Regions from separate parts of the Mesorhizobium sp. WSM4844 genome, predicted to be linked through region 3. Evidence: predicted binding sites of a transcription regulator. Region 3 holds the regulator's gene; each other region holds the start of a gene.

Evidence for each region. Region 3 encodes PhoB, which activates phosphate uptake and scavenging genes when phosphate is short. Its sites were predicted from a motif close to TGTCATNNANCTGTCAT; they were not measured.
Region 1: AC0L2A_RS31435 (YdcH family protein) is a predicted target of PhoB. The motif match lies at 4,746-4,762, and genes of this name have one in related genera.
Region 2: ugpB (sn-glycerol-3-phosphate ABC transporter substrate-binding protein UgpB) is a predicted target of PhoB. The motif match lies at 2,067-2,083, and genes of this name have one in related genera.

The regions. Positions count from the first base shown of each region.
Region 1 is NZ_JBVVQB010000066.1:12,160-22,244, forward strand. It holds gene AC0L2A_RS31410 (polyprenyl synthetase family protein) at 1-1, shown strand, start outside; gene AC0L2A_RS31415 (LysR family transcriptional regulator) at 27-917, opposite strand; gene AC0L2A_RS31420 (class I SAM-dependent methyltransferase) at 1,211-1,948, opposite strand; gene AC0L2A_RS31425 (lytic transglycosylase domain-containing protein) at 1,983-2,855, opposite strand; gene ispG (flavodoxin-dependent (E)-4-hydroxy-3-methylbut-2-enyl-diphosphate synthase) at 2,860-4,113, opposite strand; gene AC0L2A_RS31435 (YdcH family protein) at 4,490-4,675, opposite strand; gene AC0L2A_RS31440 (YdcH family protein) at 4,916-5,119, shown strand; gene AC0L2A_RS31445 (IclR family transcriptional regulator) at 5,153-5,956, opposite strand; gene AC0L2A_RS31450 (transporter substrate-binding domain-containing protein) at 6,080-6,955, shown strand; gene AC0L2A_RS31455 (amino acid ABC transporter permease) at 7,027-7,692, shown strand; gene AC0L2A_RS31460 (amino acid ABC transporter permease) at 7,694-8,344, shown strand; gene AC0L2A_RS31465 (amino acid ABC transporter ATP-binding protein) at 8,349-9,143, shown strand; gene AC0L2A_RS31470 (RidA family protein) at 9,180-9,641, shown strand; gene AC0L2A_RS31475 (aminotransferase class V-fold PLP-dependent enzyme) at 9,666-10,085, shown strand, end outside.
Region 2 is NZ_JBVVQB010000031.1:22,194-32,278, forward strand. It holds gene ugpA (sn-glycerol-3-phosphate ABC transporter permease UgpA) at 1-610, opposite strand, end outside; gene ugpB (sn-glycerol-3-phosphate ABC transporter substrate-binding protein UgpB) at 694-2,004, opposite strand; gene tlpA (thiol:disulfide interchange protein TlpA) at 2,236-2,922, opposite strand; gene argH (argininosuccinate lyase) at 2,957-4,357, shown strand; gene AC0L2A_RS22360 (hypothetical protein) at 4,587-4,793, shown strand; gene lysA (diaminopimelate decarboxylase) at 4,845-6,113, shown strand; gene AC0L2A_RS22370 (ArsR/SmtB family transcription factor) at 6,182-6,484, opposite strand; gene AC0L2A_RS22375 (threonine/serine dehydratase) at 6,535-7,476, shown strand; gene AC0L2A_RS22380 (TIGR02302 family protein) at 7,669-10,085, shown strand, end outside.
Region 3 is NZ_JBVVQB010000036.1:32,916-43,000, reverse strand. It holds gene AC0L2A_RS24280 (PstS family phosphate ABC transporter substrate-binding protein) at 639-1,643, shown strand; gene pstC (phosphate ABC transporter permease subunit PstC) at 1,763-3,151, shown strand; gene pstA (phosphate ABC transporter permease PstA) at 3,144-4,757, shown strand; gene pstB (phosphate ABC transporter ATP-binding protein PstB) at 4,770-5,585, shown strand; gene phoU (phosphate signaling complex protein PhoU) at 5,621-6,328, shown strand; gene phoB (phosphate regulon transcriptional regulator PhoB) at 6,345-7,034, shown strand; gene AC0L2A_RS24250 (ROK family protein) at 7,166-8,413, opposite strand; gene xylF (D-xylose ABC transporter substrate-binding protein) at 8,680-9,720, shown strand; partial or broken gene AC0L2A_RS24240 (sugar ABC transporter permease) at 9,861-10,085, shown strand, end outside.

The sequences.
Region 1 (10,085 bases), on a different contig from region 3:
ACGCTATTCCAAGCTGTACTCCCGTACTATGGCGCGCCGTGTAGCCAAGGAGGGTTGGCGAACTGTTCGGCCAGGAAATCCACGAACACGCGCACGCGCGGCGACAGAATTCGGCCAGGCGGATAGACCGCGCAGATTGGCGCTCCGTCAGGATGATTGTATCCGGTGAGCAGCGCGGTCAGTCTGCCTGCCTTGATATCCGGCCCGACCAATATCTCCGACATGCGGATGATGCCTATACCGGCGAGCGCAAGCCGGCGTAGCGCTTCGGTGCTGTTGGCCTCTATCGGGCTGCGGATACGCATGCTTTGCAGACCGTCCGGGCCATCGAACTCCCAGATATTGAGACCGCCGCGTGCTGTGACGCCAAGACAGACATGACCTTGAAGGTCGTCTGGCGTTGTCGGCATGCCATGTCTTCCGAGATATCGAGGTGATGCGCAAATGACACGGCGATTCGGCGCCAGCCGCCGCACCACCAGCCTCGAATCGCTGTGTGCGGCAACGCGCACGGCGACGTCGGTTTCCTCAGCCAACAGGTCGACAATCGCATCTGTGAACATCAGCTCGAGCTCGACGGCCGGGTAGCGATCGATGAAAACTGGCAACATCGGCACGATCAAGCGATGGCCGAAGGCGCTCGGAAGACTGACGCGCAGCCGGCCGCGCGGTTCTGCTCCGGGTTGAACCGCGATTTCAGCCTCTTTGATGTCGTTCAGGATGCGGCGAGCGCTTTCGGCATAGGTGCTGCCTTCCGCCGTCAAGCTGATGCGCCGCGTCGAGCGCTGCAGCAAGCGCACGCCAAGGCGGGACTCAAGCCGACCGATGATTTTGCTGACGGCCGAAGGTGTCATCCGCAGCCGGCGTGCCGCTGCCGAGAAGTCGCCTTCCTCGACAACTGCCAGGTACACACCCATCGTCTCTTGCCGGTCGATGATATCTATTCCAATTCGTCACAGATGAACGGAAACTATCACCGATTATCAGCAGATGCGAACCATAATATGTTTTCCTCTTCAGCATGCAAAATGCTGGCGAGGAGGTGCCATGAGTTCAGAACACGTAAACCTGCGAGATGCTCACGACGTGCATCAGTGGGCACGTCGTCAGCGCAGCGCCGCAATTGGGCGGTGGTGTCTTTGGCTTATCCGTACGCTCAATCGGTCACGTCAAGGAATGGGAAAACGCTCAAGGCGAAGCAACGTCCGGGCTAGCGCAGCCGGCCGATCGGAATGATTTCTGGCGATGTTGGAGCGTATGGCTCGCCACGCCAGTTGCCGAGCCATTCTTCGACGACCAGCCCGGCCCGATCCAGCATCTGCGCAAGGCTTTCCTTTGTCGGGAAGGCGATTTTCGATTCGACGCTGAGCACGCGTCCGCTGCCGGGCATTTCGTAATGGGTCGAGTAAGTGACGACACCGGTAGCGGAATCGTGGCGGAAATCGTTCCACGCTCTTACCGTGCCCAATTCGGGATAACTGAGTTCCCGTTGCGACCGTTCCGGCGTCCACTCGAGCCATTCCTGCGCGACTGGATTTCGCGTGTCGAAGATGAAGCGCCCATCGGGCGCCAGATGAGCGGCGATCGTGGCAAGCACCGCCTCTCGATCTTCTGCCGTGAGGAACACCTGGAAAGCGTGCCCGGTCAAAAGCACCAGATCGAAGCGTCGTCCGAGCCGGACGTTGCGCGCATCGGCCTCGACCCAGTCGACCCTCTGCCCGCCAGCTCTGCGGCGCGCGATATCGAGCATCGCCGGCGCGGGATCGACGCCGGTCACGCTGCGCCGATCGGCGAGCGCGGCAGCCAACTGCCCGGTGCCGCAGCCGAGATCGAGAACCGAGCCGGCATCTTTGGCGAAGCCGACGCAATAATCGAAATCCACGCCGCCATCGTTCTCGAGATCATAGAACTGGACAAGGTCGGGATCGCTATAGAGACGGTCGGTCATCGTGGGCCTATGGCTGGAGTCGGAGCATACCCCATCACCGATTCCGCACCACAATGCATGCACCGCCGACGCTTTGCAGTTTCCGGCAGATGTTGTCGGCCTTGGCTTTGGAGTCGGCGCCGATGCGGACAGCATAAATCCCGCGCCTGCCGATCGGCGAGCGCACCCGGCTGACCACCGGATCATGGCCCTTGAGCAAGGCCGGAAACCGGCGCTTCACGCCAGTCCATTGATTGAGCGCCGCGGCGCGGCGGAAATTGCCGGCCACCTGCACGCCCCACGGCTTGATGTTGATCGACGCCATGGCCACGGTTTGGGACTTGATGACCGGCAGTTTTCGGCAGGCGACCGCGAAGCTCGCTTTCTTGTCGAGCGGCTGGATGCTGCCGGCATAGGCGGTGTCGGTGAACCTGTCGGCCGGCTCGCCCATGATGTCCAGAACGTAGTTTTCGGTCTCCATCGGCAGGAAGCCGCCGGAACTCAGCCAGCGCGACACCCGGCTTTCGCCGGCATTGTAGGCGGCGGCGGCCAGGCCCAGATTGCCGAAGCCGGTTTTCATCTCGGCGAGATATTTTGCCGAGGCCGGGATGGCCTGCTCGATATCGAAGGAATTGGCGAGACCGCGTATCTTGGCGGTGCCCGGCATGAACTGGGCTATGCCTTCGGCGCCGACCGGACTGACCGCATTGGGATCGAAGCGGCTTTCCTTCCAGATCAGCCGGGCAAAGAAATCCTTGGGCAGGCCGTTTTGATCGGCATGCGCCTCGATCAGATTGCAAACCCGGTCGAGCAGCCGCTGCTTGGCGGGACGCGGCGGATCGGCGTGGACGGCTGTCGCCCAGCCCAGCCCACCAAGCAAAACCAATCCACCAAGCAAAATCGGCGTCGCCCAGGGGAAGCGCCGCATCGACCTACTCCGCCGCTGCCTTGCCAGGTTGCCCAAACCGCTGCTCGATATAGTCGGCGACCATTTTCTCGAAGTCGGCGGCGATCGAAGGGCCGCGCAGCGTCGCCGCCTTCCTGCCGTCGACGAATACCGGCGCCGTCGGCGTCTCGCCGGTGCCGGGCAGCGAAATGCCGATATCGGCATGCTTGGATTCACCTGGACCGTTGACGATGCAGCCCATCACCGCGACTTTGAGGTTTTCGACGCCGGGATATTTTTCACGCCACACCGGCATGTTCTTGCGCAGATCCGCCTGGATATCCTGCGCGAGTTCCTGGAACACGGTCGAGGTGGTGCGGCCGCAGCCGGGGCAGGCGGCGACGATCGGTACGAACTGCCGAAACCCCATGGTCTGCAGGAGTTCCTGCGACACTTGCACCTCGCGGGTGCGGTCGCCGTTCGGCTCCGGCGTCAGCGAGATGCGGATCGTGTCGCCAATGCCTTGCTGGAGAAGAATGCCCATCGCCGCGGACGAGGCGACGATGCCTTTCGAACCCATGCCGGCCTCTGTGAGGCCGAGATGCAGCGCGTGGTTGGAGCGGGTGGCAAGCTCGGTGTAGACCGCGATCAGATCCTGCACGCCGCTGACCTTGGCCGACAGGATGATCTTCTCGCGGCCAAGGCCGATCTCCTCGGCCATGTCGGCCGAAAGGATCGCCGACTGCACGATCGCCTCGCGCGTTACCTCCTGCGCGGTCAGCGGAAAGCCCTGGCGCTGGTTGTCGTCCATCAGCCTGGTCAAAAGCTCCTGGTCGAGCGACCCCCAATTGACGCCGATGCGCACCGGCTTGTCGTGACGGATCGCCATCTCGACGATAGCTGCGAACTGCCGGTCCTTCTTGTCCTTGAATCCGACATTGCCGGGATTGATGCGGTATTTGGCCAGCGCCTCGGCGCAAGCCGGGTGGTCGGCGAGCAGCTTGTGGCCGATATAGTGGAAATCGCCGACCAGCGGCACATTGATGCCGAGCCGTTCGAGCCGCTCGCGGATGGCGGGCACGGCGGCGGCACTCTCGTCGCGGTCGACGGTGATGCGCACGATCTCGGACCCGGCGCGATGCAGCGCCGCAACTTGAGCGACGGTCTGGTCGACATCGGCGGTGTCGGTGTTGGTCATCGACTGAACGACGACAGGGGCGCCCCCGCCGACCATCACGCCGCCGACGTCGACACCGACAGACGTGCGGCGCGAGAAGGGTGAAGAAAAATATCCGGTCATGGCCGGCTGCCCTTTGTTAGCGCCGAATTCCGGAATCGGTTTCCGGAAACAATCTGCGCAAAAATCAAAATACAGCGTCCATTGCGCGTCCGAAAGGAGGCGCGGCGCTATAGAAGGTCCCGGCATGAGGTGGAGGAGCAAAGATGGCTTGTCAATGGCGACAGGCAGGCAAACCTGTCAAATCGAACCGCCGGACAAACAAGGAAACGCTCCGGCGGCATTGGTTGCCACCGGAGAAGATGGTCGGGCAAAGCGCGCACTGTCCCTGCATGACCCCGAAACCGAAAGGATTTTCGGAAAAGGATCATGCGCCAAAATCAGAAGCACGACAGCGCCCTTTGCGCGTCCAAAGGACGCGCAGCGCCGTAGATGAGCGTCAGTGCGTGGTGGGTTTCGGCTTCGCCTTCAATTTCTCAATCTCGTCCTTGAGCGCCAGCTTGCGCCGCTTGAGATTCACGATTTCGAGGTCGTCGACCGATGGATGGTTCATCGCATCATCGATTTCGCGTTCGATGTCGCCGTGTTTCCGCTGCAGCTCATCAAGATGGGATGCAAGAGACATGATTGGTTCTCCCTTTCATGGTTTCCTCGATTGCAGCCGTCAAGGCGCGTCCCACCGCAATTTCGCTTCTGTGACGGCATAATGACAGTGTGCCACTATCGGGCACCGATGTCGAATGCTGCGTGGTAGCATTCCACGACAATACGAAATGTGGTATTGGCTGCGCGCCGGTGCAAGATACCTCCGGCCTCGCCCAATCAGGCCCATTTTTGGGCGCCGCAGACGTGCAGACGGTAAATAATGTCCGAACAGGAACAGGCCGATATCCGCCTCGAATATTCTCGGCTGAAGCAAGAACACGCCGATTTCGACGCGGCGATCAACGCGATGATCGCCATGGGCTGCGACCCTCTGCAGATCCAGCGCATGAAGAAGAAAAAGCTCTTCCTGAAAGACCGGCTGATGGCGCTGGAAGACCGGATCATCCCCGACATCATCGCGTGAGCGAATCCCACTTACGGTCGCGACAAATCCTGCTCATCCCGTGATCGAAAGCCTCGCGGCGCGTTCGCGCAGCAGGGCGATGAGATCGCCGGTCTTTTCCTCGGAAGTGTCGATGGGAACCACCAGGCATATCGTCGCCTCGACCTTGCCGGCAGCTGAAAAGACCGGCGCGGCAAGGCACTTTGTATAGGCGTCGACAAGACCGGAGGTCACACAGTAGCCGGCAGCCCCGGCCGTAGCGATATCTTCTATGAAGTCGTCCAGCAGCAATCTGCGGCCATCCGGCAGGACGAGATCGTCTTCGGACACCATGTCTTCGATCACCGCCCGTTCGAAACCGGCGAGAAGCAGGCGCCCGGAAGCGGTCCAGGGAAGCGGTATCTGCAGACCCGTGGCCGAACTGATCCGGAACGGCCTGGTGCCCGGGCTTGAATGGACAATCGTGTAGCGGCCGTTTTGCAGCATGCACAATTCGGAGGTCTCGCCTGTCTCGCGCGAAAGATTGTCGACTTCCTGACGCCCTCGCCTGAGCAGGTCGTTGCCGCGCACATAGTCCATTCCGTAGAGATAAAGCTTCTTCCCGAAATAGACGCGATTGCCGTCGCCGGCCATTTCCAGCAGGCCCGCATCCACGAGCGAGCGCACAAGCGTGTAGATCGTCGAGCGCGGCGCATTCACTCCCTTGGCGAGATCACCAATCCCGATCGCTCGCTGGTTCGCATGAAGAAACTCCAGGATATGGAGCACGCGGTTGAGACCCTTCTCGCGGGAGCCCGCAATCCTGTCTTCGTCCGGACCAGCGTCCGGCCGAACTGCCAAGCCATTGCCATCTTGCATTGCTGATTCCTGGTGTTAGTATCTGTCTCGTACAGGATACATGTGTCTTTTGTAAGAGACAATCCAGCAGATTACCGATGCATGTATCGGCAAAGGGGAACACAACACGAAAAGGAGGTCGCCGTGAACGACACATCCAAAAGACGTGATTTTCTGAAACTGGCCGGGCTTGCAACGGCCGGAGTGGTGGGCGCAGCGACAACAGTCGATGTTCAGAAGGCGGCGGCGCAGGCGGCGCCGGACAGCCTGCTGCGCACCGTTCTCGATCGCGGCAAGGTGATCGTCGGCACCGGCAGCACCAACGCGCCCTGGCACTTTGAAAACGATGCCGGCGAACTGGTCGGCATGGACATCACCATGGGGCGCATTCTTGCCAAGGGACTTTTCGACGATACGACCAAGGTCGAGTTCGTCATGCAGGATCCGGCCCAGCGCATTCCGAACGTGACCACCAATAAGGTCGACATTTCGATCCAGTTCATGACCATGACCGCCCAGCGCTCGCAGCTGATCCACTTCTCCCGGCCCTATTACGTCGAAGGCATCGCCTTGCTGACCCTTCCGAACGCCGAAAACAAGACCTTCGACAAGCTGCTTGCCGGCGGTTCGGCGACGCGGGTTTCCATCCTGCAGAATGTCGATGCCGAGGCAAATGTGCACATCGTCCTGCCGGAGTCGCAGGTGATGCAGATAGACACGCAGGCCAACGTGCTGCAGGCACTGGAATCGAAACGCGTCGACGCCGCCGCCGTCGATCTGTCGACGGTTCGATGGCTCGCCTCGCGCAATCCGGACAAATACTTCGATGCCGGCAAGAGCTGGTTCTCGATGCTTTACGGCGCCGCGCTTCGGCAAGGCGACCCCGACTGGCTGACCTTCGTCAACACAACCTTCACCACCGCCATGTTCGGCCATGAGACGGCGCTCTACGACGCTGCATTCAAGGACTATTTCGGACAGGAGCCGCCGGCGCGCCATCCCGGCTTCCCGGTCATCTGATGCAAGCCGGCGGAAGGGCCGCGCCCTTCCGCCTGCTTATTGTCGACAGCCCTCGATAATGACAGGGACACATGGGCTATACCCTAAACTTCAACCTGATCTGGCGGCATTTCGACAAGCTTTGGGGCGGACTACTGCTCAGCCTCGAGCTGGCCGTGATCTCCATCGCGATCGGCATCCTCATCGGACTGCTTCTGGCGGTCTGGTACGTGTCGGCCGGGCGTGCGGTGCGGACCGTCATCGCCGCCTATGTCGAGTTCATCCGCAACGTGCCGCTGATCCTGCTCGTCTATCTCGTCTTCTACGGCCTGCCGACGGTGGTCGACATCGCCTACAGCGCGCAGACCTCGTTCATCGCCACGCTGTCGCTCTATAGCGGCGCTTATCTGGTCGAGGTGTTCCGCTCGGGGCTCGAAGCGGTTCCGCGCGGACAGCTCGACGCCGGCAAGGCGATCGGCCTGACGCCATGGCAAAGGCTGGTCCATGTGCGCCTGCCGACGATGCTGCGCATAACGCTGCCCGCGCTTTCCAACACGTTCCTGTCGCTGTTCAAGGACACGTCCGTTGCGTCGGTCATTTCGGTGCCCGAACTCACCTACGGCGCCCAGTGGATCAACTTCAACACCTTCCGCATCGTCGAGGTCTACCTTGTGGTGACGGCAATGTATCTCTTGACCGGCTACGCGCTTCTTTTTGCACTTCGGCTTGTCGAGCGCCGGTTCAGGGCGGCGCACTAGGATGCTTGGCCAGATCGCCTATGCCTTGCCCTTCCTGGCCCAGGGTTTTGCCGTGACGCTATGGGTGTCGCTGCTGGTCGTGGTGTTGTCGCTCGTCGCCGGCGTGATGATGGGCGTCGGCCTTGTCTATGGCCCGGCTCCGCTGCGCTGGGCAGTGCGCATTTTCAGCGATACCATTCGCGGCATTCCGATCCTGGTGCTCATCTTCTTCGTCTATTACGGCCTGCCTGCCGTCGGCCTCCATCTGGAATCCTTCTGGGCAGCCGTGCTGGCGCTCACCCTGTTCAAGACGGCGCAGGTCATCGAGTATCTGCGCGGTGCGGTCGGTTCCATACCGAAGGGGCAGTCCGAAGCGGCGATGGCGATCGGGCTGACCTTTCGCCAGCGACTGGCCTACGTCATCTTCCCGCAAGCGTTCAGGCGTTTCCTGCCGCCATGGATCAATGGCGTCACCGATGCGGTGAAGGGCAGCGCGCTGGTCTCGCTGCTCGGCATCACCGACCTGATGCATGCCATCAACCAGGTCATCGGCCGCACCTACGAAGCGATGCCGCTCTACATCCTCGGCGCGGTCATCTACTTCGCCGTCAATTACGCGCTCTCCCTGGCCAGCCGACGGTTGGAGCGGCGTTTCTCCTTCATCCGGGAATAGCAAGATGCCCATCGCCACGCCCGCCAATCCGGCGCTTCTCGATGTCTCCGAGGTTTCCAAATCCTTTGGATCCGTCGCGGTCCTGCGCTCCGTCAGCCTGCAGGTGACGCGCGGCGAGGTGGTGACTGTCATCGGGCCTTCCGGCAGCGGCAAGACCACGCTGCTGCGCTGCGTCAACTTCCTGGAGAGCTACGACAGCGGCTCCATCCGCATCGACGGCAAGGAGGTCGGCTTCCGCGACACGGGAACACGCCAGCGCCGCAGCGAGCGTGACCTGGCGAAGATGCGGGCCGAAACCGGGATGGTGTTCCAGAGTTTCAATCTGTTTCCGCATCTGACGGCGGCCGGCAACATCATGCTTGGCCTGCGCAAGGTGCGCGGCAAGAGCAGTACCGAGGCCCGCGCCATTGCCGAGCACTGGCTCGGCCGGGTCGGCCTTGCCCACAAGGCCGACAGCCTGCCGGCCGAGCTTTCCGGCGGCCAGCAGCAGCGCGTCGGCATTGCCCGCGCGGTGGCGATGGAGCCGAAAATCCTGCTTCTCGACGAGATAACCTCCGCGCTCGACCCGGAACTCGTCGGCGAGGTGCTCGAGGTCGTACGCAGCCTGGCCGAGGACGGCATGACGATGGTGATGGTCACGCACGAGATGGCCTTTGCCCGCGATGCCTCGAGCCGCATCATCTTCATGGCAGATGGCGGCGTCAGCGCCGCAGGCCCGCCCGCCGAGATTCTGGGCGCGGAGATCGACAATGAGCGTCTCCGCAGTTTCCTGGCGCGGTTTCGTGCCTCGCAATTCTGACATCGGACGGCGAAAGCTGTCGCAAGGAGCCTTTTCATGACGCCTTACATCCGGCTCGCCGAATTGGGCCTGACGCTGCCCGAGCCGCCGACGCCGATCGCCAACTTCGTCACCCATGCCGAAAGCGGACGGCTGATCTTCCTCTCCGGCCAAGGCCCGTTGCGCGCCGACGGCACGCTTTGCACCGGCAAGGTCGGCGAGGACGTCACGGTTGAAGAGGCCTATAAGCATGCCCGTCTCACCGGCCTGAACCTGCTCGCCGTCATGCACGCTGCGGCAGGCGACCTCGGCCGTATCGTGCGTGTCGTCAAGCTGCTTGGCTTCGTCAACGCGATCCCGACCTTCAGCGACCATCCGCAGGTGGTGAATGGCTGTTCCGATCTTTTCGCCGCTGTCTTTGATAGTATCGGCGGGCACGCCCGTTCGGCGATCGGTGTCGGCTCCCTGCCGGGCAACATCACCGTGGAAATCGAGGCGGTCGTCGAGATCGCCGCCTGAAATCTACCAATGGGACCTCCAGAGATGAAAACCTATTCCGCAAACGGCTCCAACACGACAATCCGCGAACGGCTCGGCCTTCGCCCGATCATCAATGTCTCCGGCACGATGACGGCGCTCGGCGCCTCGATCATCGTCCCGGAAGCGATCGCCGCCATGTCGGAAATCGCCTCGCAATGGGTGGAGATGGACGATCTGCAGCGCGCCGCAAGCACGATCGTCGCACGCCTCACCGGCGGCGAGGCCGGCTTCGTCACGGCGTGCTGCGCCAGCGGCATCACCATGGCGATTGCCGGCACGATGACCGGCACCAACCTTCTGGCGATCGAGCGGCTACCGGACGACACCGAGGGCCTCAAGTCCGAGGTCATCGTCCAGCTCGGCCACATCGTCAATTACGGCGCGCCGATCGACCAGTCGATCCGGCTCGCCGGGGCAAGGACC
Region 2 (10,085 bases), on a different contig from region 3:
TCCAGAAGCGCTTGGTCTCGCCGGCGCCGTCCATGGCCGCCGCCTCGATCAGCGTTTTCGGCACTGCCTGCAGACCGGCGACGAAGAACAGGAAATTGTAGCTGATCTGCTTCCAGGCAGCCGCCGACACCAGCAGGATCATGGCGTGGGCGCCGTTGAGCAGCGGATCCCATGCGATGCCGAGGCTTCTCAGCAAATAGGCCAACGAGCCGATCGAAGGATTGAACAGAAACAGCCACAGCATGCCGGCAATCGCCGGCGCCACGGCATAAGGCCATATCAACAGCGTGCGGTAGAGGCCTTTGCCGCGCACCGCCTTCTCGGCCATGACCGCAAGCAAAAGGGCCACGCACATCGCGACGATCGCGGTCGCAAGCGAGAACACCACGGTGACCTTGATCGAATTGAGGTAGGCCGGATCGGCCAGCACCTTGCGGAAATTGGCAAACCAGACAAACCTGGTCCTCAGCCCGAACGGATCCTGTCTGAGCATCGACTGGTAAAGCGCCTGACCGGCCGGCCAGTAGAAGAAAACCAGTGTTATGGCGAGTTGTGGCGCCACCAGCAGGTAGGGCAGGATCTTGTTGGGAAAGACGACGCGGGGAGACAGGCTGATTTCCTTCGCTATCTCGGGGACGCCCACGCGAACTCGCGTGGGCGATATTCAAACAGACACCAACCGAGATAAACTCGTCAGTTCTCCAGCGCTTCCTTGATTGCGGCGTTGCCGCGCGTAACCGCGTTGTCAAGCGCCTGCTGAGCGGTTTGCTGGCCGGCCAGCATCTTCTCGAACTCCTCGTTCTGGATATCGCGCACCTGCGGCAGGTTCGGCAGGCGCACGCCCTTCGAGTTGTCGGTCGGCGCCTTGCCAGTCATTTGCAGGATGGGTGTCTCACGGCCGGGGTTCTTGTCATAGAAGCCCGATTTCTTGGTCGCCTCGTAGGCAGCAAGCGTCACCGGCAGGTATCCTGACTTCTGGTGCAGATATTCCTGCACATCGGTCTTGGACAAATAGGCGAAGAACGCCGCAACGCCCTTGTATTGCTCGTCCGACTTGGCGCCGAACACCCACAGGCTGGCGCCGCCCGGCGTGGTGTTCTGCGGTGCGCCCTTGGCGTCGCTGTCGTAGGGAAGCTGGCCGATGCCGTAGTTCATGCCGGACTTGACGATGTCGCCGAGGCCGCCCGACGATTCGGTGAAGATGCCGCATTCGCCGGCGAGGAAGATCTGCTTGGCTTCGGAGGTGCGCCCGCCATATTTGAAGGTGCCGTCCTTGGCGAGATCCGCGAGCGCCTGGAAGTGGTTGACAAAAATCGGCGCGTTGATCTTGAGTTCGACATCGCCGCCGGCCAGGCCGTTCTGCTGGGTCGCCCACGACACATCGTTCCACGCCGCGAAATTCTCCAGATGGATCCAGGTCAGCCAGGTCGAGGTATAGCCACAAGGGGCGGCGCCGCTCGTCTTGATCTTCTTGGCGGCTTCCCACACCTCGTTCCAGGTCTTCGGCGGGTTGTTCACGTCGAGGCCGGCCTTCTGGAAGATATCCTTGTTGTAGTAAAGGATCGGCGAGGAGGAGTTGTAGGGGAAGGACAGCATGGTGCCGTCCGGCTTCGAATAATAGCCGACGATACCGGGCAGATACTGGCTCTTGTCGAAGGTCATCCCGGCACCGGTCATCACCTCGGCAACCGGCTTGATCGCACCCTCGGCCGCCATCATCACGCCGGTGCCGACGTCGAACACCTGGAGGATGTCGGGCGCCTGGCCAGCGCGGAAAGCGGCGATGCCGGCGTTCAGCGTCTCCGGATAGGTGCCCTTGAACACCGGAACCAGTTCATAGTCGCTCTGGCTGGCGTTGAAATCCTTGGAGATCTTGCCGACGACCTCGGCGTTGGCGCCGGTCATGGCGTGCCACCAGCTGATCTGCGTGACGGCGAAGGCGGAGGTGGTGGAAAGCAGGGTCAAGGTGGCGGCGACACCGGCCGCGAAGCCGAAGAACTTCATGTTTCATCTCCCGTTTGTCATTGGCGAAAGGGGCACTCTCGCAAAGCCAATATGTGCCGCCCATGACAATTGGACAACGGTTTTGTTGCGGACCGATGAACTTGATTTCCATTTAAAGTAGCGCACGCTTCCGAATAGGAGCCGGTGGAAAGGAATTGCCAAGCCGGCTTACGAACAAACCGGCAATAGTCGCCGGCGCCTAAAAGCGCGTCGCACTTTGCGCGACATGCATTAGTCCGACTTGCCGAGGGCCGTCTCGACCAGCCGCCTGGCGTCGGGGCTCGACCATTCGGCCGGGCCGTTCATGTGGGCAATCAGGCAGCCTTCCGAGTCGATCAGCATGGTGACCGGCAGGCCGAGCGCCAGGCCGCGTGTCTTGAGATCGTTGAACAGCGCCATCGTCGAATCACGGTAGTAGCCGAGCGCCTTAACGCCGGTCTCCTCGAGGAACTTCTTCGGTTTGGCGTCGTCGCCGGCATCGACATTGACGGCGACGACCTCGAAGGCGTCGCTGCCCATTTCGTTCTGCAGCGCGTCGAGCGCCGGCATTTCGGCGCGGCAAGGCGCGCACCATGTCGCCCACAGATTGAGCAGCACCGTCTTGCCGGCATGGTCGGCGAGCGTCATCGGCTTGCCGTCGGGGCTGTTGAAGGCAAGGCCCTTCAGCGATTGCGGCGGATCGGCCGGCAAAAGTGCTGCAACCTGGCCGGTGGCAGCCGCCGCGACAGTCTTGGCGCGGTCGGCCTTGGCGGCGCAGGCGACATCGTCCTTGCTGTCGCCAACCGCGACTTGAGCGGGGGCGTTGTTGCCAGAACCGCTTTCGCTGACATATACCGCGACCGCGCCGGCCAGCACGCCTGCCACCAAAGCGGCGAGGATGAGGCGCGGGGCCGGGAAAAATCGATTGCCGTCTGCCATTTTTTAAAACTGCTCCGGAGCACGGGTTATAGCGATGAGCGACAAGAAGGCCAGCAACCAGATGTGGGGCGGACGTTTTGCCTCGGGTCCGGCCGCGATCATGGAAGCGATCAACGCGTCGATCTCGTTCGACCGCAAACTCTACGCGCAGGATATCAGAGGCTCGATCGCCCACAGCGAGATGCTGGCGCAAACCGGCATTATTTCGGCGGCCGACCAAGAAAAAATCGCTCACGGGCTGAACACGATCCTGGCAGAAATCGAAGCCGGCACGTTCGAGTTCTCGACCAGGCTGGAAGACATCCACATGAATGTCGAGGCCCGCCTTGCCGAGCTGATCGGCCCGGCTGCCGGCCGCCTGCATACCGCCCGTTCGCGCAACGACCAGGTGGCGGTCGATCTCAGGCTATGGGTCAAGGACGAGTGCTTTCGCGTCGCCGAGGCGCTGAAGGGCCTGATCACGGCGTTCCTGGAGCGGGCCGAGGAGCATGCGGCAACGGTAATGCCGGGCTTCACCCACATGCAGGCGGCGCAGCCGGTGACCTTCGGCCATCACTGCATGGCATATGTCGAGATGTTCTCGCGCGACCTGTCGCGTGTTCGCGACGCGATCGAACGGATGGACGAAAGCCCGCTCGGTGCGGCCGCGCTTGCCGGCACCAGCTTTCCGATCGACCGGCACCAGACGGCCAGGGCGCTCGGCTTCCGTGAGCCGATGCGCAATTCCCTCGACAGCGTTTCGGACCGCGATTTCGCGCTCGAGTTTTTGGGGCTGGCGGCGATCTGCGCGACGCATCTGTCGCGGCTGGCCGAAGAAATCATCATCTGGTCGACGCCGCAATTCGGCTTCGTCAGGCTGTCGGACTCATTCTCCACCGGCTCCTCGATCATGCCGCAGAAGAAGAACCCCGACGCCGCCGAACTGGTGCGCGGCAAGACCGGCCGCGTCACCGGCCATCTGGTCGGCCTGCTGACTGTCATGAAGGGCATGCCGCTGACCTACGGCAAGGACATGCAGGAAGACAAGGAATCCGTGTTCGACGCCGCCGAGACGCTCGACCTGATGCTGGCGGCGATGACCGGCATGGTGCGCGACATGATGGTGAATGCCGCTGCCATGAAGAAGGCCGCCGGGTCAGGCTATGCGACCGCGACCGATCTCGCCGACTGGCTGGTGCGCAGCCTTGGCTTGCCGTTCCGCGAGGCGCACCACGTCACCGGCCGCGCTGTGGCGCTGGCCGAAGCAAGGAAGATCGGGCTCGACAGGCTGCCGCTGGAAGACTTGCAGTCCATTCACCCCGGCATCACGGCGGACGTGTTTTCGGTGCTTGCCGTGCAGAACTCGGTGAAGAGCCGCACTAGCTTCGGCGGCACCGCGCCGTCGGAAGTGAGGAAGCAGATTCGCTACTGGAAAAAGCACATTGCGAGGGCGTGATGCTCGTGCGGTGAATCCGAAATTCGCATCACGTTGGAGCAGCGCGGCGAGCGAATTTCGGATTCAAAAGCCGCACGAGTAATTCTATGAATTCTAGTGTGGTTTTTGGATTTGAAGTTCCTCAACGCGAATGCCGTCAATGCCAGGAACTTCAAATCCACCACACTAGGTGCATTGCCGGAAAAACTCGGCTAAAAGCGGCGGGCAAAAGTTTCGGACGGATGGATCGATGACCGCAAGCAGGATTTTGGTGACGCTGACGCTGCTGGCGGCGCTGGCAACCGTAACGGCCTGCGGCAGGAAAGCCGGGCTCGACACGCCCTATGAGGCGGCCGTGCAGGCGCGCAAGGACGCACAAAAGGCCGAGCAGCCCGTGCCGCCGGAGCCGGAAAAACCTGTCGAGGACAAGAAGTTCATTCTCGATCCGTTGATCTAGAGCCGATGAGACGGCCGATCTCGTCGTGCTCCAACTTCCGGAACCACTCTCGTGAACCATTTCGACTACCGCGACGGCCTGCTGCATGCCGAGGACGTGGCGATATCAGAGATCGCCGCAAGCGTCGGCACGCCGTTCTATTGCTATTCGACGGCGACGCTGACCAGGCATTTCCGCGTGTTTGCGCAGGCCTTTGCCGGGCTCGACGCGCTGGTCTGCTACGCCATGAAGGCGAATTCCAACCAGGCTGTGCTAAAAATCCTGGCAAAACTCGGCGCCGGCGCCGACGTGGTCTCGGAAGGCGAATTGCGCCGCGCGCTGGCCGCCGGCATTCCGGCCAGCACGATCCTGTTTTCCGGCGTCGGCAAGACCGCGCGCGAAATGGATCTTGCACTCTCGGCCGGCATTTTGTGCTTCAACGTCGAATCCGAGCCGGAACTGGAATTGCTGTCAGCCCGCGCCGCGGCGCTGGGCAAGGTGGCGCCGATCTCGCTGCGCATCAATCCGGATGTCGACGCCAAGACCCACAAGAAGATCTCCACCGGCAGGGCCGAGAACAAGTTCGGCATTCCCTGGCAGAAGGCGCGAAAGGTCTATGCCCGCGCAGCCGAGCTGCCTGGCATCAAGGTCACCGGCATCGACACTCATATCGGCAGCCAGATCACCGAATTGCAGCCCTTCGACGACGCCTTTGCGCTGCTGGTGGAGTTGGTCGGCGTGCTGCGCGCCGACGGGCACGCCATCGAGCATATCGACCTCGGCGGCGGCCTCGGCATTCCCTACCGCGTCGACAACAGCCCGCCTCCCCTGCCGGACGCTTATGCTCAGATCGTCAAGAAGCACGTCGCCAGGCTCGGGCTGAAGGTGATGTTCGAGCCGGGCCGGCTTATCGTCGGCAATGCCGGCATCCTGGTCTCCCAGGTGATCTTCGTGAAGGAGGGCGACGCCAAGAATTTCCTGGTCGTCGACGCCGCGATGAACGATCTGATCCGGCCGACGCTCTATGATGCCTTCCATGACATCAAGCCGGTGGTGCAGCAGCCGGCCGCGGCGCCGCGCATGACGGTCGACGTGGTTGGCCCGGTCTGCGAGACCGGCGATTATCTCGGCCTCGACCGCGATCTGCCGCGGCTGAAGGCCGGCGACCTGATCGCCGTCGCCACCGCCGGCGCCTATGGCGCGGTGCAGGCCGGCACCTACAACACCAGGCCGCTGGTGCCTGAAGTGCTGGTCGACGGCGACCGTTTCCATGTCGTGCGCCGGCGCCAGACCTATGACGAGCTGATCGGCCTGGATTCCCTACCTGATTGGCTGGAATAGACCCATGATCCCGAAAAACGGCGGTTTCGGAAAAGATCATGGTCAACAAGAATGGATCGTCTGCAGTGCTACAGCCGGTGCTGAATCAGCGCCCTGGTCTCGGCGATCCTGCCCTCGTCGCGGCGATAGAACGTCCACTGCTTGATACGCTTGCTGCGCAGAAGGCCGGCCTGGGTCAGCACCCGCATATGCTCGCTGAGCGTCGCCTGGGTGATGCCAAGCTTTTCCGCGATCAGCAGCGCGCAGACGCCGTCCTCGACCAGATCGCCATCGGTCTGCGGCGGAAAATGCGCGCGCGGATCCTTCAGCCAATCGAGGATTTGCAGCCTGCGCTCGTTGGCGATCGCCTTGAAGACATCAATCTCTTGCATTTAGCCATTTTGCTAAGTTACTAAGTGATGTCAACCCTTGGGAGCAGACCATGCTGAACGGCAATAGCATCACCCGCGAACGCATCGCCGCAATGGAGCCGCGCATCCGGCCCTTCGTGCGCCACACGCCGGTGCTGCGCGTCGACATGGCCGATTTCGGCCGCCCGCCTCTTGGCGTCGACCTGAAGCTCGAATGCCTGCAGCATTCCGGCTCGTTCAAGGCGCGCGGCGCCTTCACCAATCTTCTCGAGCGGCCGGTTCCCGAGGCTGGCGTCGTCGCGGCATCGGGCGGCAATCATGGTGCCGCGGTCGCCTACGCCGCCATGCGGCTTGGCCACAAGGCAACCATCTTCGTTCCCGAAGTCAGCCCGCCGGCCAAGCTGGAACGCATCCGCGGCTATGGCGCCGAGCTGGTCGTCGGTGGCGCACGCTATGCCGAAGCGCTGGCCGCCAGCGAAGACTTTGCCGAAAGGTCCGGCGCGCTGCAGATCCATGCGTTCAACCAGGAGGAAACGCTGATCGGGCAAGGCACGCTCGGCCTTGAGATCGAGACCGACCTGCCTGAACTCGACACGCTGCTGGTCGCCGTAGGCGGCGGCGGCCTGATCGGCGGCATCGCCGCCTGGTTTGCCGGCCGCATCAGGATCATCGCCGTCGAGCCGGAGGGCGCGCCGACGCTTCATCGCGCCTTCGAGGCCGGCCGGCCCGTCGATGCGCCGACTGAGGGCATCGCCGCCGATTCGCTGGCGCCGAAGCGCGTCGGCGAAATGATGTTTCCGATCGCCGAGGCCTTCGTCGAGCGTTCCATACTGGTCAGCGACGACGAGATCATCGCCGCGCAGACGGCGCTTTGGGACCGGGTGCGAATCATCTCCGAGCCGGGCGGCGCCGCGGCCTTCGCGGCGCTCCTGTCGGGCCGCTACGCGGCGGCTGCGGGCGAGCGTGTCGCCGTGCTGGTCTGCGGTGCAAACGCCGATCCGGCTAGATTCTGACGATAGCGGGGGGCAGTCCTGTTCACGTTTTAGGGAACTGCCTCGCCTTCGCCGTGTTTCTTGGTATGTTTGGAGCGACGTGCATCTAAGACTTTGAGTCCTTCGCATCCGATTTTCGGGGCGCATCCGATTTTCGGGCCGGTGCGATAGATTTGTGAGGTTCGGGTTATCCCGCCCGAACAGGAAGGGCCGATGACGCAACGACCCACCTTAACCAGCGATCGCAGCCTGGCCGGGCGCCTTGCCGTGAGCCGGCTGGCGACGCGGGTCTCGATGACTGTCGAGCGCGGCTGGCCGTTGCTGCTGCCGCTCGTCATCGTCGCCAGCCTGTTCCTCAGCGTCTCGTGGCTCGGCCTCTTCCTTTTGCTGCCCGACATGGCGCGCATCGGTGTTGTGGCTGTGTTCGCCATCGCAGCCCTTGTCGCGCTCTATCCCCTGCGTTTCTTCCGGGTGCCGTCCAGTGCCGAGATCGATCGACGCATCGAGGCGGCCAACTTATTGCTGCACAGCCCGGTGCTGGTGCAGACGGACCGGCCGAGCGGCAGGGAGAGCATTTTTTCGCAAGCGCTGTGGCGCGAGCACCAGAAACGCATGGCCGAAAAACTTGGCAACCTCGGTGGCGACCTGCCACGCACCCGGGTGCCGGAGCGCGACCCGTGGGGGCTGCGCGCCGTGGCGGCGCTTGTGTTGGTCACGGCTTTCGCCTTCTCGTTCGGACCGTCGGGCGGCCGCATCGCGGACGGGTTCAGTGCCCACGCGGCGCGCGACGCCGTGCCGCCGCGCATCGACGCCTGGGTGACACCGCCGGCCTACACCGGCAGGGCACCGGTCTTCCTCACTTCCCCAGCCCTCGCCAACCCGGCCCTTGCCAGCAATGCCAATCAGGCTGCGTCCACCTTCACCGTTCCGGAGGGCAGCGATGTGTCGCTGCGCGTCACCGGCGGCTCGGGCGAGGAAACGCTGAGCTATGCCGACGCCGACGGCAACGACCGCACCATCGAGCCGGCCGGGCAGCAGGCCGACGCGGCCAAGCCGGCGGCGGCAACGCCCTCCACGGCAACGCCCTCCACGGTGCGCCAGTTCACCGGAAAGCTGACGGCCAACGGCACGCTGACGCTGAACTCGGGCGGCGACGAACTCGGCAGCTGGGCCTTCGCGGTGATCCCGGACAAGCCGCCACAAATCAGTTTCGTCGGCGAGCCTAAACGCGCCGTCAACGGCTCCTTCGAACTCAACTACCAGATCGACGACGACTATGGCGCGGCCTCCGCCAAGGCGGATTTCGTATTGGCCGACCCACCGGCGCCCAATGCGCATCCGCTCTATGGCCCGCCCGAAATGCCGCTGACACTGCCGCGCCGCGGCGTCAAGGGGAATGCCGCCAAGACCACGAAGGACCTGACCGAGCATGTCTGGGCCGGCGGCGACATCAAGCTCAGGCTTGTCGCCACCGACGATGCCGGCCATACCGCAACCAGCGAAACCAGGACCCTGGTGATGCCGGAGCGGCCATTCTCCAATCCGCTGGCCAGGGCCGTGATCGAGCAGCGCCGCGCGCTGGCGCTCGACGCCAACGCCAAGAGCCGCGTGCTCGACCTGATGGATGCGATCACGCTCAGGCCCGAAGACACGTTCGATAATATGGCGCACTACGTCGCCATCATGAGCGCCCGCACCCGGCTGAAGATGGCCGACAGCGACGACAAATTGCGCGACGAGGTCGCCTATCTCTGGGAGATCGCGCTCGGCATCGAGGAAGGCAATCTTTCGGACGCCGAGCGGCGGCTGCGCCAGGCGCAGCAGGCGTTGCAGGACGCGATCAAGAACGGCGCCAGCGACGAGGAAATCGACAAGGCGATGAAGGAACTGCGCGAGGCGATGAACCAGTTCCTGCAGGAATTCGCCCAGCGTGCGCAGCAGAATCCGAACGCGCCGCAGATGCAGCAGAACGGTCAGGAGCTGCGCCAGAGTGATATCGAACGGATGATGGACCAGATCGAGAATCTGGCGAAGTCCGGCGATCGCGACAGCGCGCAGCAATTGCTTTCGCAACTGCAGGACATGATGAACAACCTGCAGGCCGGACGTCAGCAGCAGGGCGGCCAGCAGAACAGCGAAATGCGCCAGCAGATGGACAAGCTCGGCGAGATCATGCGGCGCCAGCAGGAGATGATGAACGAAACCTTCCGCATGGACCAGATGCAGCGCGGCCAACAACAGCGTGGGCAGAACCGAGACGAGCAGCTCGGCGAGAACGGCGAGCAGGGCCAAATGGGCGAACAGGGCGAGCAGCCCGGCCCAGGCGAAGACCGCGATCCGCTCGGCCGGCCGAAGCCGATGACGCCGGAGGAATTCGCCGACGCGCTGAAGCAGTTGCAGGAAGGCCAGGGCAAACTGCAAAGTGAGCTCGACCAGTTGAGAAAGGGTCTGGAAGGCATGGGGCTCGAGCCCAATGAGGGATTTGGCGAGGCCGGCAAATCCATGGGCGATGCCGAACAGGCGCTTGGCGACAGCGATGGCGATCAGGCGGTCGGTCACCAGGGCCGCGCGCTGGAAGCGTTGCGCAAGGGCGCCAAGGACATGATGAAGCAATTGCAGGCCATGCAGGG
Region 3 (10,085 bases):
AGCGTCCCTGGCGCGACTTTGGCGCGATTGGGGGTCGGGCATGGACGATTGCCTGCCCAAGCCCATCAGCCCTAAGCCCATTAGCCCCAGGCGGCGCCTTGCTCGAAAAGGTCCGCGGACGGGGAAATCCACGCGCGGGATAGCCACGTCAGCCTGTCGGGTCCAGCCGATTCGGCGACGCGTTGCGACAAGACTATGGTGCGATCGCACCATACCAAAGCATGCGTCCGGTTGGAACAATAAGCGCATTCGAGTTCCGCTCCTCCAGTTACGGGCGGGAGCAGCGACCGCCGGCAAGAAGCAGGGTCAGATTTACCCCAACGGACCTGCTTCGGCGATGGCACGGCCATGACCTCCTTGGCCGCATGCAACGCGCTCCCGCCCGGATTTTCTTTTTCGGCGCCAATTGTTCGCCCGTCCAGGCAAATGCCGGCCGCAATTCGCGCAAGCTGCTGATTCCAGCGGCAAACCACGGCTGTACCGGCGAGACCCGCGGCCCTTCCTTTTGACAGGGCTGTGCGGCGGTTACCGGGCTGACATCAAACTGTCATGTGACTGTAATAATCGGGGGCTATGGCCTCAGCGGGCGCCGAAGGAATGGCGCCGAGAGACCATTTTTCCGAACAGGAGCAGGCCACATGAAGAAATTCCTCCTTACGGCGTCGGCCGCGGCGCTTGCGCTCGCCGCGTCGGCTGGTTATGCCGCCGCGCGCGACCAGATTCAAATCGTTGGTTCGTCCACAGTGTTCCCCTTCACGACGGCTGTCGCTGAAAAGCTCGGCCAGAGCGGAAAGATCAAGACCCCGGTCGTCGAGTCGACTGGCACCGGCGGCGGCATGAAGCTGTTTTGCCAGGGCGTCGGCGAAAATACCGCCGACTTCACCAATGCCTCGCGCGCCATCAAGGATAGCGAGCTTAAGACCTGCAAAGCAAACGGCGTGACGCCGGTCGAAATCAAGGTCGGCTTCGACGGCATCGTACTGGCCAACTCGAAGGCAGGGACTGTCGTCGATCTGACCAAGGAACAGGTTTTCAAGGCGCTCGCCAAGAACGTCGCTGTTGACGGCAAGGTCGTCCCCAACCCCTACAAGAACTGGTCGGACGTCGATGCATCGCTTCCCGCGACAAAGATCGAGGTGCTTGGCCCGCCACCGACATCCGGCACGCGCGATGCGTTCGTCGAGCTCGTCATGGATGCGGCATGCCAGGAAGAAGTGAAGGCGGCTAACGAAAAGGGCTGCGGCGAGATCCGCGAAGACGGCGCTTTTGTCGAGGCCGGCGAAAACGACAATCTGATCGTCCAGAAGCTGGAAGCCAACCCCAACGCCTTCGGCGTCTTTGGCTTCTCGTTCCTTGACCAGAACGCCGACAAGCTGCAGGGCCACAAGGTCGACGGCGTCGAGCCGACTTTCGAGAACATCGCATCCGGCGATTACGGCGTTTCCCGCTCGCTCTTTGTCTATGCCAAAAAAGAGCATGTCGGTGTCATCCCCGGCATGCAGGAGTTCATCGCCGAGTACACCTCGGATGCTGCATGGGGTCCTGATGGTTATCTGGCCGACAAGGGCCTGATCCCGCTGCCGGACGCCGAGCGCGCCAAGTCGGCCGAAAACGCCAAGGCCCTGAAGGGCATGGGCTCCTGATGTTTCGGGGTCCGAGCCTACCGCTCTGACCCCTCATATCCTAAAGCACAAAGCGCGGGATCTTAGGTCCCGTGCTTTGAGCCGGTGAATGACCGGCGGTCGAGGGGACGTCCCGAATCATGGTCGGTTATCTCGTTGTTCTTCTGGTGGTTCTGGCCGCTGCTGCCTATTGGCTCGGCCGGACCCGCGCTATTGCCAGCGTCAATGGCGACGTCGCGCGACTGCATTCGCTGCCTGGCCAGCATGGCATGTTTCTGGCGCTTTTTGCTGCCGGTCCCGCGCTGCTTGCGATCGTGTTGTGGTCGCTGGTGACGCCGGGAATTGAATCGTCGATCATTGCCGACCGCTTCGCCTCTGAGTTGTCGGGAATGGGCGTCCCGCAGGTCGAAGCTTTCATCCGCGACGCTCGCGCGATGGCCTTTGGCGGGCTTGTCGGCTTCGCCGACCCCACGAAAGAGGCGGCCGCCGCCCTCTACAAATCGGTCCATGCGACCAGCACCTGGATCATCTGGACCGTCGCACTCGTGCTTTCCGCGTCCGGATTTTACTGGGCCTATTCACGCATCGCACAGGCCTACCGGGCGCGCCACGTGGTCGAGCGCGTTCTTCGCGCATTCTTGATCGCCTGTTCGGTGGTCGCGATCCTGACGACGATCGGCATCGTCCTGTCGCTTATCTTCGAGTCGCTGCGGTTCTTCCAACAGGTGCCGTTCTACAAGTTCCTGTTCGGCACGCATTGGTCGCCGCAGAGCGCCTTCACCGGCGCGGGAGCGGAGGCCGGGGCGGTCAACGAGGACATTTTTGGCATGGTGCCGCTCTTTGCCGGCACGTTGCTCATCACCTTCATCGCCATGCTGGTGGCTGCGCCTATCGGGCTGATGGCGGCGATCTACCTTTCGGATTACGCCTCCAAAAGCGTCCGCGCGGTCGCAAAGCCGGTTCTGGAAATCCTCGCCGGCATTCCGACCGTCGTCTACGGCTTCTTCGCCGCGCTGACGGTTGCGCCCTACTTCCGCGGTATCGGCGAAAGCCTGGGCCTCAACGTCGCATCTGAATCCGCGCTCGCCGCCGGCGTGGTCATGGGTATCATGATCATTCCCTTCGTTTCCTCGCTTTCCGACGATGTGATCAACGCCGTTCCGCAATCCCTGAGAGACGGTTCTGCCGGCCTCGGCGCGACCAAGTCGGAAACCATCCGCAAGGTGGTCCTTCCCGCTGCCCTTCCGGGCATCGTTTCGGCGATGCTGCTTGCCGTCAGCCGCGCAATCGGCGAAACGATGATCGTGGTCATGGCGGCGGGGCTGGCGGCAAACCTCACAGCAAATCCGCTCGAAGCGGTCACCACCGTGACCGTGCAGATCGTGACGCTGCTTGTGGGCGACCAGGAGTTCGACAGCGCCAAGACGCTTGCAGCCTTCGCACTCGGCCTGGTGCTGTTCTGCATCACGCTTACCCTCAACATCGTCGCTTTGCGCGTCGTCCAGAAATACCGAGAGCAATATGACTGATGCGATCTCGTCATTCGGCGCCGTCGGACGGCCGGTCAGCATTCATACCGACGACGCCGCGAAGGCGCGGCTGAAGGGCCGCTACCGCACCGAAACGTGGTTCAAATGGCTCGGCGCTGCAGCTGTCGCGTTGGCCGGCTTGTTCCTTGTGCTGCTCCTGTCGACGATCGTCACGCAGGCGATTCCGGCGCTGCGGCAGAACTATGTGACGCTGCCGATCGATCTTTCAGCGGCCAAGGTCGACCCGGCGAAACTCGATGAAGTGAACTACGACGCCATCGCTCAGGAAGCGCTTACGGCAAAATTTCCGGATGTGACGAGCCGCCAGGACAAGCGCCTGCTGCGCGGGCTGATTTCCACCGGCACAGGCGTGTTCCTGCGCAAGGATATTGCGGCTGATCCGGGGATGCTCGGAGGAACGGTGGACTATGCGGTTCCACTCGACGATTTTGCCGACCTCTATCTCAAGGGTTTGCTTGCCGACGTCGGTTCGGACGAAGCGATTTCGACAAGCGTCACGCCTTCGGGAACCAGCGGCGACATCGATCTGACCTTCGGCGACGATGCCATGCTGGCGCTGGCGCGCGGCCATGGTGCGACCGAGGGCGAAAACGGCATGTTTACGCTGACGAGCGGCGCGTCGTCGCTGCTGGTCGCGTTCAATGGCGGCACGGTCAAGCTGACCGCGCTGTCGCCTGCGGCCAACGGCACGGTGATCGCAAAAGGCACGGTGATCGAGGCGCTGGACAGCACGGCGCCCGCCGCGAGCGGCCAGGCATTCCTGCGCGTCATCGAGACGCCGGAAGCATCGCGAAAGATTTCGGACAAGGTGATCGTCTGGCTCGACACGCTGAAGAGCGCCGGCCTGATCGAAAGCCGGTTCAACTCGATCTTCTTCTTCACCGGCGCAAGCCGCGAGCCGGAATTGGCCGGTGTCTGGGGCGCGGTCGTCGGATCGTTCCTGACCATGATCGTAACCCTCGCCATCGCCTTCCCGATCGGCGTTTCAGCGGCGATCTATCTTGAGGAATTTGCGCCCAAGAACCGGCTGACGACGATGATCGAAGTGAATATCAACAATCTGGCGGCGGTGCCTTCGATCGTCTTCGGCCTGCTTGGACTTGCCGTATTCCTGAATTTCTTCGGCATGCCGCGCTCAGCCCCGGTGGTCGGCGGCATGGTGCTGGCGCTGATGACCCTGCCGATCATCATTATCGCCTCGCGCGCTTCGCTGCGTGCCGTGCCGCCGTCGATCCGCGAGGCGGCGCTTGGCATCGGAGCGTCCAAGGTCCAGACCGTGTTCCATCACGTCCTGCCGCTGGCGATGCCGGGCATCATGACCGGCACCATCCTCGGAATGGCGCATGCGCTCGGCGAAACCGCGCCGTTGCTGATGATCGGCATGGTCGCCTTCATCGTCGACATTCCCGGCGGCTTCACCGATCCCGCAACGATCCTGCCGGTGCAGATATTCATGTGGGCGGATTTCCCGGAAGCGGGGTTCCAGCAGAAGACTTCGGCGGCGATTTTGATTTTGCTGGTGTTTTTGGTCATCATGAATGCCATCGCGGTGATACTGCGCAGGCGCTTCGAGCGGCGCTGGTAAGGAGTAGAGGATATGAACATCATGACGGAAGCCGGCGTCGAGCAGAAACTGAGCAGCGCAACCAACGCCCCTTCGATCAAGATGAAGGGCGAAAAGGTCTCCGTTCACTACGGCGAGAAGCGAGCACTGTTCGACGTCGATCTCGATGTCCGCGAGCATCAGGTGACGGCGTTGATCGGCCCATCGGGCTGCGGCAAGTCGACGTTCCTGCGTTGCCTGAACCGAATGAACGACACCATCGATATCGCGCGGGTGAGCGGCAAGATCACGCTCGACGGCGAGGATGTCTACGACCCGAAAATCGATGTCGTCGAGCTGCGAGCTCGCGTCGGCATGGTGTTCCAGAAGCCGAACCCGTTTCCGAAGTCGATCTACGAAAACGTCGCCTACGGTCCGCGCATTCACGGCCTGGCCAGGACCAAGGCCGAGTTGGACGGCATCGTCGAATCGAGCCTGAAGAAGGCCGGCCTGTTCAACGAGGTCAAGGATCGCCTACTCGAGTCGGGAACCGGTCTGTCCGGCGGACAGCAGCAGCGTCTGTGCATTGCGCGCGCCATCGCCGTGTCGCCGGAAGTGATCCTGATGGACGAGCCCTGTTCGGCGCTCGATCCAATCGCCACCGCCCGCGTCGAGGAACTGATCGACGAACTGCGCCAGAACTATACGATCGTCATCGTTACCCATTCGATGCAGCAGGCGGCGCGCGTGTCGCAACGCACGGCGATGTTCCATCTCGGCTACCTAGTCGAGGAGGGCGCGACCGACAAGATGTTCACCAACCCCGACGACAAGCGCACCCAGGACTACATCACCGGCCGGTTCGGCTGAGCGGTCCGGCGAATTTCGAACACGAGGACAGCACCATGGGTGAACACACCGTCGCATCTTTCGACGAGGAACTGGAGCACATCGACCGGCTGATCCGCGACATGGACGAGCTCGCCGCCGCAATGGTCGCAGCCTCGATCCGCGCGTTGCTTGCGTCGGACAATGCGATGGCGCAGCGCGTCGTCTCGGACGACGCCATCATGGATGCGCGGCAGCGCGAACTCGACGACAGCGCCATCACGCTGATCGCCAAGCGGCAGCCGATGGCGCAGGATCTGCGCGCCGTGGTTGGCGCAATCCGCATGGCGGGCGATCTCGAGCGCATCGGCGACCTGGCCAAGAACATAGCCAAGCGGGTCAGCGCAGTCGGGCAGAGCGCGACGCCGCGGAATCTGTCGCACGGTATCGATGCGATGGCGGATCTCGTTCTTGTGCAGCTCCGCGGCGTGGTCGAGCACTATGTGTCGCGCGATGCCGGCGCGTTGAAGGAACTGCGCGCCGACGACCAGAAGATCGACGTGAAATACACGGCGGTTTTTCGCGAGCTCCTGACCTACATGATGGAGGATCCGCGCAACATCACCGCCTGCACGCACCTTCTGTTCTGCGCCAAGAATCTCGAGCGTATCGGCGATCACGTCACCAACATCGCCGAAAACGCCTACTTTGTCGTGACCGGGCAGCAATTGCCGGCGGATCGCCCGAAGCTCGACGAAACGACGATGTCGGCGCCGGCGACATGACAGGAGTGACCGGCCGATGATCGCGCCGCGCATCATGGTGGTGGAGGATGAAGAGCCGCTGGGCGTCCTCCTCCGTTACAATCTTGAATCCGAAGGCTATCAGGTCGAGGTGGTGACGCGCGGCGACGAGGCCGAAATCCGGCTGCAGGAAAACGTGCCCGATCTTTTGGTGCTCGACTGGATGGTGCCGGCGGTTTCCGGCATCGAGCTTTGCCGGCGGCTTCGGGTGCGCCCCGAAACCGAGCGGCTGCCGATCATCATGCTGACCGCGCGCGGCGAGGAGAGCGACCGGGTGCGCGGCCTTTCGACCGGAGCCGACGACTATCTGGTCAAGCCGTTCTCGACACCGGAATTCATGGCCAGGGTCAAGGCGCTGCTGCGCCGCGCCAAGCCGGAAGTGCTGTCCAGCGTGCTCAAGGTCGGCGACATCATGCTCGATCGTGAATCGCACCGGGTCTATCGCAAGAAGAGCGAGATCCGGCTCGGGCCGACCGAATTCCGGCTGCTCGAATTCATGATGCGGCACCCGGGTCGGGTCTTCTCGCGCAGCCAGTTGCTCGACAATGTCTGGGGCGAGACGATCTACATCGACGAACGCACTGTGGACGTCCATGTCGGCCGGTTGCGCAAGGCGGTCAACAATGGTCGCATGCCCGATGTCATCCGCACCATCCGCGGCGCCGGCTATGCGATCAGGGAAGACTAGCTGATACCTGCGCTTCCGGCGTACCCAAAAGTACGCTCCGCTCCGGTTCTCGGAACCCACCATTCTCGACTCGGCCTGACCTGTATCTCAACACACCCCAAGTCGCGACCCGGGAGTCCCTGCCTTCGGATTCAAGCCACGTTCTTTCCGACCGAGCCGGCTCGTGCCTGGATGCTCGGCGCGAAAATCTCCTGATCGACGAAGCTCAGCGCCCGCATGGCGCAGCCTTCGCGGATCAGCGGCAACTCGTTCGGCTCGGTGTCGAAGGAAATCGAACCCGAATGCTGGCCGCCGGCGGTCTGGGCGATAGCCTCGCGCAGCGCCGGCTCGATCAGGTCGAAGGCGGCAGCGCTGGCGCCGACCATGGCCACCGGCGCCGGATCGATCAGCGCAAACAGGCTGCCGAGCCCGAAGCCGAGCGCCTCGCCGGCCTTGCGGTAGGCTTCGCGCTCCGGTCCGTCCGTCTCGCGCGCCCGGGCCGCCAGTGCCCGCATCTCGGCGTCGCTGACATCGGCGACTGGCTCGGCGTTCTCGCTCAACAGCCTTGCGTTGCGCCAGATGGCGTAGTTGCCGGCATAAGCCTCGACGCAGCCGCGCCGCCCGCAGCGGCAAAGCGCGCCGCCCGGCCGATGGATCATGTGGCCGAATTCGCCGCCCGAGGAGTGGGTGCCGGTGAACAACTCGCCCTTCAGCACCAGCCCCATACCGATGCCGTGCGAGAGCAGGATGGCGATGAAATCGTCGCGGTAGCGATCCGGGTGGCGCCAGCGTAGCGCCACGGCCATCATGTTGCAGTCGTTCTCCATGATCGCCGGGATGCCGAACTCCCGTTCCAGAATGTCGGCGAAGGCGATGTTCGTCTGCGGCGTGATCGGCGACCACAACATGGCGCGCGCGTGGGAATCGGTGATGCCCTGGATCGCCAGCGCGATGCGGGCGACGCTTTGGACATCGAGGTCGGGATCTTCGAGCCGGCGCCGGACGATGGCGACACATTCGCCGATCAGCGCGTCGCGCGACATGGTCAGCGTGTCCAGCCGGCGCTGTTCCTCGGCGACCACTTGTCCGGCATAATCGATGACGGCGACCGACAGGAAATTCAGCGACAACACGACGGCCAACACCGCAGCGGCTTGCGGATTGAGGCTGAGGCCGACCTGCGGCCGGCCGCGTTTCAGCGAAACCGTCTCGCTCGCCTTGCTCTCGGCCAGGATGCCTTCCTGGATCAGGTCGGCAGAGATCGCCGATATGGTCGAATGGCTGAGGCCGGTGGTCGCGGCGATCTCGGTCCGCGACGGCTGGCCTGCCCGGCGCACGGCCGAAATCACCATCGCCCGGTTGCGCCGGCGCAGATCGTCATGACGGATTCCCACCGACATTTTTTACGTCCTCCCTAATGCCGCGGCCGCTCATGAATCGGAAGCCGTCGGTAATGTCCGACAAATACTGGCAGAAGCGGAGGGGGCTGTCATTATTTATTCCGAGCCTCGAAAAAAAGCCCGACAGGACGTCAAAATCCATCAGAATTGGTGTTGACAGTGCTTCGGCGTTGGACCAGTATTTTTTCGAGGCTCGAAAAAATAGAGCCTTTGTGCCGGCCTTCGGGCCAGTTGGTCGCGCCCTACGCGGCGCAGGGAGGAATATCATGAAGAGATTCGCAGCCGCCATTCTGGCGGGGGTCGCCATGTCGCTGACGCTCGCGTCGGCCGCGCAGGCCAAGGACAAGGTCATTGGCGTTTCGTGGTCGAACTTCCAGGAAGAGCGTTGGAAGACCGACGAAGCGGCCATGAAGGCGGCGATCGAGGCCGCCGGCGACAAATATATCTCCGCTGACGCACAGTCCAATCCCGGCAAGCAGCTGACCGACGTCGAAAGCCTGATCTCGCAGGGCGCCAACGCGCTGATCATCCTTGCGCAGGATGCCTCGGCCATCGGTCCGGCGGTGCAGAAGGCGCTGGACGAAGGCATTCCGGTCGTCGGCTATGACCGGCTGATCGAGAACAAGGACGTGTTCTATCTGACCTTCGACAACCAGGAAGTCGGCCGCATGCAGGCCCGCGAAGTGTTCAAGGTGGCGCCGGAAGGCAATTACGTCTTCATCAAGGGCTCCGGCGCCGACCCGAATGCCGATTTTCTGTTCGCCGGCTCCATGGAAGTGCTCAAGGATGCCATCGACAGCGGCAAGATCAAGAATGTCGGCGAGGCTTATACGGACGGCTGGCTTCCCGCCAACGCCCAGAAGAACATGGAACAGTTCCTGACCGCCAACGACAACAAGGTCGATGCGGTGGTTGCCGCCAATGACGGCACCGCCGGTGGCGTCGTCGCGGCGCTGACGGCGCAAGGCCTGGCCGGATCCGTCCCGGTTTCGGGCCAGGACGGCGACCATGCCGCGCTGAACCGCATCGCGCTCGGCACACAGACCGTATCGGTGTGGAAAGACGCGCGCGAGCTCGGCAAGAACGCCGCCGAGATCGCCTCGCAGCTGGCCGACGGCAAGCCGATGACAGACATTGCCGGCGTCAAGGATTTCACCACGCCGGGCGGCAATGTCGTCAAGTCGCTGTTCCTGACGCCGATTGCCATCACCAGGGACAATCTCAACGTCGTCATCGACGCCGGCTGGATCAAGCAGGAAGAGGTCTGCGCCGGCGTAGCGGCGGGCACCGTCCCGGTCTGCAACTGATCCGCCTTCGCCAAAAAACCTGAAACGCCGCGGCTTCACGCCGCGGCGTTTTTTTCAAAAGAGTTGTTTTTCCGCGTCTCGCGGGTAATTTCTAGGCTGCTTCCGGCATCCGCGGCAGACGGCAACGGTGGGAGGACATCATGACCGACACGACTTCCAACACGCCGGTTGCCGATCGGGCGCGTGAATCCGAGCTCAGCCCCTTCGGCCGCTTCCTCAAGGCAACCGAGCTCGACATACGCATGCTCGGCATGGTCGGCGCGCTGCTGATCATCTGGGTTGGAATCCACATCCTGTCGGGTGGGCTTTTCCTCACGCCGCGCAATCTCTGGAACCTGTCGGTGCAAACTTCCTCGGTCGCGATC